DNA from 2 places in the Arthrobacter sp. Hb9-2 genome. Region 1 is predicted to be linked to the other one. Evidence: predicted binding sites of a transcription regulator. Region 1 holds the regulator's gene; the other holds the start of a gene.

Region 1 (4,188 bases):
CCGCGGAGGCCAGGCCGGCGGTGTCGACGGCGGCACGCACTTCAGGGATCCAGGCACGACGGGCCTGTTTGGCGGCGGCAGTGACAACGGATTGCCATTTTGCGTGGGCCTTGGCGGCCCGGTCACCTTTCCAGCGTACGATGGACCGCTCTGACTGCCACGGGATAACAGCGTCGATGCCCAGTTCAGTGGCCGTCTCAACGGCCAGCTCATCCCGGTCGCCCTTGGCCAGGGCCTGGACCAGCACCAGCCTGGTGCCCGGCCGGTCCTCAACAACCACCGAGGTGCATTCCACTTCGAGCCCGGAGGAGGAAGCGGCGGTAACCTTGCCGCTCATGCGGGTACCGGCGCCGTCAACGATGTCCACGGCTTCGCCTGGAGCGAGCCGCTTGACCGTAACCGCATGCCGGGCCTCGGGTCCTTCCAGGACGAAGACACCTTCCGGCACCATCCCGTCCAGGGACCCGGCCGCAGTGAAAAAGACGGGGTTGCTCACCGCTACAGGTTACCGAGCCGGTCCCGGAGCTTGGCGAACATGCCACCGCTGGCAGCAAGCTTGCCATCCGTAATCTGCTCGCCGCGAAGCTTGGCCAGCTGGCGCAGCAGGTCCTCCTGCGCCGGATCGAGCTTCGCCGGCGTCTCGACCTGGAGGTGAACCTTCAGGTCACCACGGCCGTAGCCGCGCAGGTGGGTGACACCAAGGCCGCGCAGCGTGATGATCTCTCCGGACTGCGTGCCGGCCTTCACGTCGATCTCCTGCGGCCCATCGAACGTTTCGAGGGTCACGTCGGTTCCCAGGGCAGCTGCCGTCATGGGGATGTTCAGGGTGGCGTGGAGGTCGTCGCCTTCGCGGACGTAGGTGGCATCGTTGTTGACGCGGATTTCCACGTAGAGGTCACCGGTGGGGCCACCGGCGGGACCGGCCTCGCCCTGCCCGGACAGCTGGATGCGCGTGCCGGTGGCGACGCCGGCGGGGACCTTGATGGTCAGGGAACGGCGGCTGCGGATCCGGCCCTGCCCGCTGCATTCGTTGCAGGGGTCCTTGATAACGGTTCCGAAGCCTTCGCAGGTACCGCAGGGCGCGGCGGTCATGACCTGGCCGAGGATGGAACGCACGGCCCTCTGGACCTGGCCGCTGCCACCGCAGATGTCGCAGCGCTCCGGATGGGTTCCGGGACGGCAGCACGAGCCATCACAGGTGGGACAGACCACTGCCGTATCCACTTCGAGCTTCTTGTTGACCCCGAACACCGCGTCGCGGAGTTCGATCCGGACGCTGATGAGCGCGTCCTGCCCGCGCCTGACCCGTGACGCGGGGCCGGTGGTGCCGCCGGCGCCGAAGAATGTGTCGAAGATGTCCTGGAAAGCAAAGCCCTGGCCGGCATACGCTCCCCCGCCGAACCCGTTGTCCGTGCCGTTCTCGTTGCCGGTGGTGTCGTAGACCCGCCGCTTTTGGGGGTCCGAGAGAACTTCGTAGGCGTGGGTCACTGCCTTGAAGCGGTCCGCAACATCCTCACCGGGGTTAACGTCCGGGTGAAGGGTCCGGGCCAGCTTGCGGTAGGCCTTCTTGATCTCTTCTCCGGTGGCATCCGGTGAGACTCCAAGGACTTCGTAGTGGCTGCTCAAAGTTCGTATCTCTTCCTTGTTGTTTTGCCTGCAGTCTTACTGCATCACTGCTGGGCGCTTTTGGGCGCCGTCATGCGGTCAGGGCCCCAAAATCCGTGACAGGTAACGGGCGACAGCCCTAACGGCTGCCATGGTGGTGGGATAGTCCATCCTGGTAGGACCCAGCACGCCAATCTTGGCGACGCTGTCCGGGCCGTAGCCCGTGGCCACAACGGATGCTTCCGCCAGGCCGTCATAGGGGTTTTCACGGCCGATGCTCACGGCTACGCCGCGGTGATCCTGCGCCATCTCGCTCAGCAGGCGCAGCATCACCACCTGTTCCTCAAGCGCCTCCAGCACCGGCCCGATGCTGAGCGGGAAGTCAACGTTGGAACGGGCGAGGTTGGCCGTGCCGGCCATCACCATACGGTCTTCGCGGCTGCTGTGGGCCAGGCCCTCCAGTCCGTGCGCCAGCGCCTGGGCTGCCTGCCGCTGTCCCGGGGAGACACCGGACACCACTGCGGGCAGGGAGTGCCCCAGTTGGGCCAAGGGGGTCCCGGCGAGGGAGCCAAGGAACCTGGCGCGCAACGCAGCGAGGGCTTCATCCGCCAGGTCCTGCCCGACGTCGATAACGCGCTGTTCCACCTTGCCGGTGTTGGCGATCAGCACCACCAGCACCTTCCGCGGTGCCAGGAGAACGAATTCGATGTGCCGGATCAGTGCTCGGTTAAGGTGCGGATACTGGACAACCGCCACCTGGTTAGTCAGCTGGGACAACAGCCGGACGGTCCGTTCCAGGACGTCGTCGAGGTCATCCGAGCCCTCAAGGAGGGACTGGATAGCCCGCCGCTCCGCCTGGGACAGGGGCTTCACAGCGGAAATCTGGTCGACGAAGAGCCGGTAGCCCTTGTCTGTGGGGATGCGGCCCGCGCTGGTGTGGGGCGCCGTAATCAGCCCTTCGTCCTCAAGCGCGGCCATGTCATTGCGGATGGTGGCGCTGGAGACACCAAGATGGTGCCGCTCTACCAGGGCCTTGGACCCGACGGGCTCGCGGGAGTGGACGTAGTCCTCCACGATGGCCCGCAGTACTTCCAGTTTGCGTGGCTCGCTCACTCTCCACCTCCATCCAGGGTTCGGGGCAGGCGTTCCGCCCGCACCGTGACGCTACAGCGGTTAGCACTCGACATGCCCAAGTGCTAACAGTCTATTATGACTCACCCCGTTGTTAGCATTGGTACCGCTCCGGGCGGAATTCCCGGCCGTGATCTAGCGCGAGGCGGAGTGATTCGATGCATTACCAGAACTGGGGAGCCCAGGACCTTTCCGCGCCCGCCAAGACGCAATTGCCCGAAGTGCCCGTAGAACGGGGCATGGTGCTGGAGGACGTGCAGTCCGGCTGGGTTGGCGCAGTGACCCGGGTGGAGAAATCAGGCGGAATGCATGTGGTGGCACTGGAGGACCGCAACGGAAAGTCCCGCTCCTTCCGGCTGGGCTTCGGGTTCCTCCTGGAAGGCCAGGCGATCCGACTGATGCCGCCCGCTCCGCGGCCGGCCGCAGGCACGGCGACAGCCGCCGGCAGGACGGCCTCGGGTTCTGTCCGCGTGGCAGGCCAGAGAGCCCAGGTTGCCAAGGCGAGCCGCATCTGGGTCGAAGGAAAGCACGACGCCGAACTCGTGGAGAAGGTGTGGGGAGATGACCTTCGGGTGGAGGGCATCGTCGTCGAGCCGCTGCACGGCATTGATGACCTCGCGGCCGCTGTGGCCGGCTTCAAGCCGGGGCCCGGCAGGCGCCTGGGCGTGCTGGTGGACCACCTGGTGCCCGATTCGAAAGAGTCCCGCATTGCCGATGCCGTGATGGCATCTCCCGGTGCCGCGGGGAATGTACTGATTGTGGGACACCCCTACGTTGACGTCTGGCAGGCCATCCGCCCGGCTGTCCTGGGGATCGAGAAGTGGCCCGTGGTGCCGCGCGGGCAGGACTGGAAAACAGGCATCCTCGCAGCCTTCGGCTGGCCCCACGAAACCAAAGAGGACATCGGTCTGGGGTGGCAGAAGCTGTTGGGCGCCGTCCGCAGCTACGCGGACCTGGAAGCGTCGCTGCTGGGAAGGGTGGAGGAAGTCATCGATTTCCTCACGGTTCCCTGAAGCCCCGTCAAACCTCATTGCCGCGCGCCTGTTCCTGCCCCGTGTTGGGACAGGCATCACCGCTGCACCCAGTATTCTTGATACTGCAGTGTCTGCGGATCGCAGCACCGGCAACAGTAGACATGGCATTCTTAGTCAGCACCATTGCACTTTCGAAGGAACAGACTGTGGCAGAAAACGCACGTGAGCACAGGGACAGCCAGGGCGGCCAGGGCCGTTCGGAGTACCACGGCGTTCCGGCAAATGCGCTGCCCCTGACGGCCAGCGAGGACCGGCAGTGGGCCACCCTGGCGCATTTTGGCGGCATTTTGGGTTGCGTTCCTTCCCTGCTGATCTACCTGATCTTCCGTGACCGGGGCCCGTTTACCGCCCAGGAGTCCAAGGAGGCGCTGAACTTCAGCCTGCCGCCCACCATCGCGGCAGTGGTTGCCAACATCCT
Region 2 (4,188 bases), on a different contig from region 1:
ATTTCATCGGCGGGGGCGTCTGCCAGGAAGTCGCCGGCGGGTTGGAACTGGTGCCGGCGGTTCCGGAGGACGTAGGGGGCAACCCATACAATCCAGAGCACGACGGCAACCACAAGGATCACTGAGCTGCTAAGGGGGAAGTCCACACTCAAAACCGTATGAGCATCACGTCGGCTCCAGCCGCATTAGCCGCGGTGTGTCGTGGCGCGGCTGGCAAATCAATGGATTTATGACGGCCTGGAGGCAAGCCAGCGGTGCAGCAGCCCCTCGGGAACTTCCTCTGAGGTTAAGGCAAACGACCGGTGGTCGGCCCACTCGCCGTTGATGTGCAGGTAGCGCGGCCGGTACCCCTCATCCCGGAAACCCAGTTTCTCCACTACCCGCAGGCTGGGTCCGTTCTCGGGCCGGATGTTGATTTCCATCCTGTGCAGCCCCAAGGTCCGGAAGCAGTGGTCCGTTACCAGGGCGACAGAGGTGGGTGCTATCCCCCGCCCGGCGCGCGCCTGGTCCACCCAGTACCCGAGGGTTGCCATCATGGCCGAACCCCACACAATTGATGAAACAGTCAACTGGCCAACAATCGCAGGGTTTTTGCTGGCAGGACCGCGCTCAGTGATCACAAACGGAAGGGCCGTGGCCTGGGCGGCTTGAGAGTTCAGCGAGCGGACCATTTGCCGGTAATCAGGCAGGCCGCCGGCGGGGTCCGGGTTGGAAGCCTCCCACGGTGCCAGCCATTGGCTGTTACGGGCCCGCACTTCCGTCCACTCTTTTTTATCCCGGTACCTGATGGGCCTCAGGACCAAGTCTCCGCACTCGAGGGTCACGGGCCAGATGGGGCCGGCTCGCACGGTGCTACTTGGACAGGCTGGCGGTGAAGCCCGGCAGCCACTCCCGCAGGCCGGGGCCCAGGTCTTCGCTGTCGATGGCGAGCTGGACGCAGGCCTTGAGGTAGCTCAACTTGTCTCCGGTGTCGTAGCGGCGGCCGCGGAAGACAACACCGTAGACGCCGTGCCCCTCGCCCTCCCCGGACGCAAGCTCCTGCAGGGCATCGGTGAGCTGGATTTCGCCGCCCCGCCCGGGACCGGTGTGCTCCAGCACATCGAAGACGGCGGGGTGCAGTACGTAACGGCCAATAACGGCGAGGTTGGAAGGGGCTTCGTCCGCGGCTGGCTTCTCTACCAGGCGGTTGACCCGTACGTAGTCCTCGCCGTCAATCTCCGCAATGTCGGCGCAACCGTAAGCGCTGATCTGTGACGGCTCCACCTCGATGAGGGCAATCACGGACCCTCCCGTTTCCGCCTGCACCTCAATCATGGTGCTGAGGAGTTCATCACGGGCATCGATGAGGTCATCGCCCAGGAGGACGGCGAAGGCTTCGTTGCCCACGTGCTGTTTTGCGCGGAGGACAGCGTGGCCAAGACCGTTGGCGTCGCCCTGGCGGACGTAGTGGATGTCACCGAGATTGCTGGCAGCCTGGATGGACGCCAGTTTCGTCGTATCCCCTTTGTCTTCAAGGGTGGATTCCAATGCCGGCACCCGGTCAAAATGGTCTTCCAGGGCCCGCTTGTTCCGCCCGGTGATCATTAGCAGGTCGTTGAGGCCCACGCTTACGGCTTCCTCAACCACATATTGGATGGCAGGCTTGTCCACGACCGGGAGCATTTCCTTGGGCATGGCCTTGGTGGCGGGCAGGAACCTGGTGCCGAGTCCGGCAGCGGGTATAACGGCTTTGCGAACTCTGGGGTTACTGGTAGTCACCCGACTAATCTAACGTCAGCGTCAAGCAATCAGTAATCATTAGGCAGCTGCACGTCCCTGTGACTGCAGGGCACAACGCCGTAATGCAACGATGGAGGAAGACACAGTGCTTGAGGACGCGAAGGCAACCAAGACCAGGATCCGCACTGCCCACCGCCAGCGGCGTGCCGCCCTAAGCCCGCAGCAACTGGAGGCGGCAGGGGCTGCCATCGCACGCCACGGCGCAGGCTGGGCTGCATCCCTCGCCGGCGGTACTCCTGCCACATTCTGCGTCTACTTCGGCGTGGGCGTCGAACCGCCCACCCTTCCGCTGATCAGCGCACTCCATACCGGCGGCCATCGGGTCCTGCTGCCTGTCTGCGAGCCCGGGCGGGAGCTCGCATGGGTCTTCTGGAACCCGGAAGCCGGCTTTGAGCAGAGCCGGTACGCCCCGATCCTGGAACCCAAGGGCGACAGGCACGGGCCGGATGTGGCCGGAACGGCAGCCGCCCTCTTCATCCCGGCCACCGCCGTGGACCTTTCGGGCAACCGCGTTGGGCAAGGCGGTGGGTACTACGACAAGTTTTTGGGTCATCTCGCCACCGCAGGGAAGAACATCCCGCTGGCTGCCGTTATCTATGACGACGAGCTGCTCCCCGCCGGCGAGATCCCCGAGGAGGAGTTCGACCGCCCCGTCCCTGCCGTCCTGGCGCCGTCCGGCTTCCTGCCGCTCGACGGCCACCACTGAACCCCGCAGTCCAACGCTGCGGGGATGATAGAATTAGCACTCAGGCCCTGCGACTGCTAACGGACTTCCGTCCAGGCAGCACGGGACCTCTCGTTTGCCCAAGAGGAGGAGCACCAGTGCCAACGTACGCGTACGCCTGCAAGGATTGCGGCCATGCCTTCGACATCGTCCAGTCGTTCTCGGACAGTACTTTGACCTCGTGCCCCGAGTGCCAGGGGACGCTGCGCAAGAAGTTCAACAGCGTCGGTGTCGTCTTCAAGGGATCAGGTTTCTACCGCACCGATTCCCGGGACTCCAAGGGAAGCACCGTCTCGCCGGCCCCGGCGGCTGCAGCGTCCGCTCCCGCAGCGGCACCTGCCGCGGCTGCTCCGGCGCCTGCTGCAGCCAGCTAAGCAGGGCTGTCCGACGCCGGCCGCCCCGGCTTTGTCCACATAGCGCACCGCGCTCCTGTTGCGGGTATTCCCGTCGCCATAGCGTAGGCGCATGCCTGCAAACCTTCTCCGCCCCGGCCGCGCTGCCTCCCGATATCCGCGCACGCCCCGCCGTTCCGGCCGTGCCGGTCGCCGGCCGGCAGCGGTCCGATTTGGCGGGTGGCTGAGCCGGAACCGCCGGCTCGCTGTGGCTTTGCTGCTTTGCGCGGCGGCTGCAATCACCGTCCATCAGCTCACTCCCGCGCCGGTCCACACTGTCACAGCCCTGGCTGCCGCAAGGGATTTGCCTGCCGGCTCGGCCGTGGCGGCCTCAGACCTTGCCCACGTGCAGGTACCGCCGCACATGATGGCCGCGGGTTTCCTGGACGAAGAAAGCGAGTTGGCCGGCAAACAGCTCGCCGCTCCCCTGCGCAAGGGCCAGCTCCTGACGGACGCCCAACTGCTTGGTCCCGGGCTTCTGGCCGGCACGCCTCCGGGCTCGTCCGCCGTGCCTCTTCGGATGGCGGATCCGTCATCCATCCAGCTCGTCTCGCCCGGGCAGCTAGTCAACGTGGTGCTGACGGCGGCGAACGGCTTCGACCAGCAGGCACCGTCCGAGGTCCTGGCAGCCTCCGTGCCGGTGCTCTGGACGTCCGGCAAGGGCGGCCAAAGCGGGCAGTGGCTGGGCACCGCCGAGACGGACGGGCTTATCGTGGTGGCGGCAAGCGCAGAGCAGGCTGCCCGGCTGGCGGGGGCCTCCACCCAAGGCAAACTGTTCTTCGTCCTGGTTGGGCCCTGAGCCGGGGCAACCCTGCCACCCCCGTCACTCCGGCCGGGTCGCTCAGCCCCAGTGCGGCGGCTTTTGTTCCTTCAGCCAGGCGTCGTGGTCGTCGTCAGCATCGCCCCAGCGCCGCGGGTCGTCTTCGGCGGCCTTGGTGGGCAGAATGCCTTGCGTCACGCCCTGGCCCTTGGCTTCCCCTTGGCCCTGGTCGTCTTGGCTCTGGTCGTCTTCGGGAGCCGGGCCGGCAGGGACGGACTGCCCGGCCGCCTGGCCGTTCGTGTTTTGTTCAGGGGCCACGGGGACCGCCTCCTTGCTGTCCGGGTACTTCTCCTGCGGCCGGCGGCGTGCGTGTTCTCCGGCGTCGATTCCATTGAGCGCCTGGTCCACGTCGTCGTCAAGGAACCCTGTTGAGGTTGACGTCCGGTCCCGCAGCACCGCCCGTTCAAGGCCCAGGTAAGCGGCAATCCGGTCTGCGCAGGTTGACGGGTCAGTGAACACCTCGATGGTCCACA

What was found. The regulator HrcA, encoded in region 1, represses chaperone genes, less so after heat shock. The targets are predictions, from matches to a motif close to TTNGCACTCGNNNNNNNCGAGTGCNAA.
Region 2: the regulator HrcA is predicted to act here: its motif matches at 2,519-2,545, upstream of AC5RV1_RS18420 (FmdB family zinc ribbon protein).

Annotation. Positions count from the first base shown of each region.
Region 1 covers NZ_JBNHGJ010000001.1:151,076-155,263, reverse strand. The annotation lists gene AC5RV1_RS00735 (16S rRNA (uracil(1498)-N(3))-methyltransferase) at 1-496, opposite strand, end outside; gene dnaJ (molecular chaperone DnaJ) at 499-1,626, opposite strand; gene hrcA (heat-inducible transcriptional repressor HrcA) at 1,705-2,718, opposite strand; gene AC5RV1_RS00720 (DUF3097 domain-containing protein) at 2,895-3,749, shown strand; gene AC5RV1_RS00715 (DUF4870 domain-containing protein) at 3,917-4,188, shown strand, end outside.
Region 2 covers NZ_JBNHGJ010000040.1:5,702-9,889, forward strand. The annotation lists gene AC5RV1_RS18400 (hypothetical protein) at 1-146, opposite strand, end outside; gene AC5RV1_RS18405 (GNAT family N-acetyltransferase) at 228-848, opposite strand; gene galU (UTP--glucose-1-phosphate uridylyltransferase GalU) at 853-1,758, opposite strand; gene AC5RV1_RS18415 (5-formyltetrahydrofolate cyclo-ligase) at 1,850-2,485, shown strand; gene AC5RV1_RS18420 (FmdB family zinc ribbon protein) at 2,602-2,877, shown strand; gene cpaB (Flp pilus assembly protein CpaB) at 2,969-3,694, shown strand; gene AC5RV1_RS18430 (AAA family ATPase) at 3,737-4,188, opposite strand, start outside.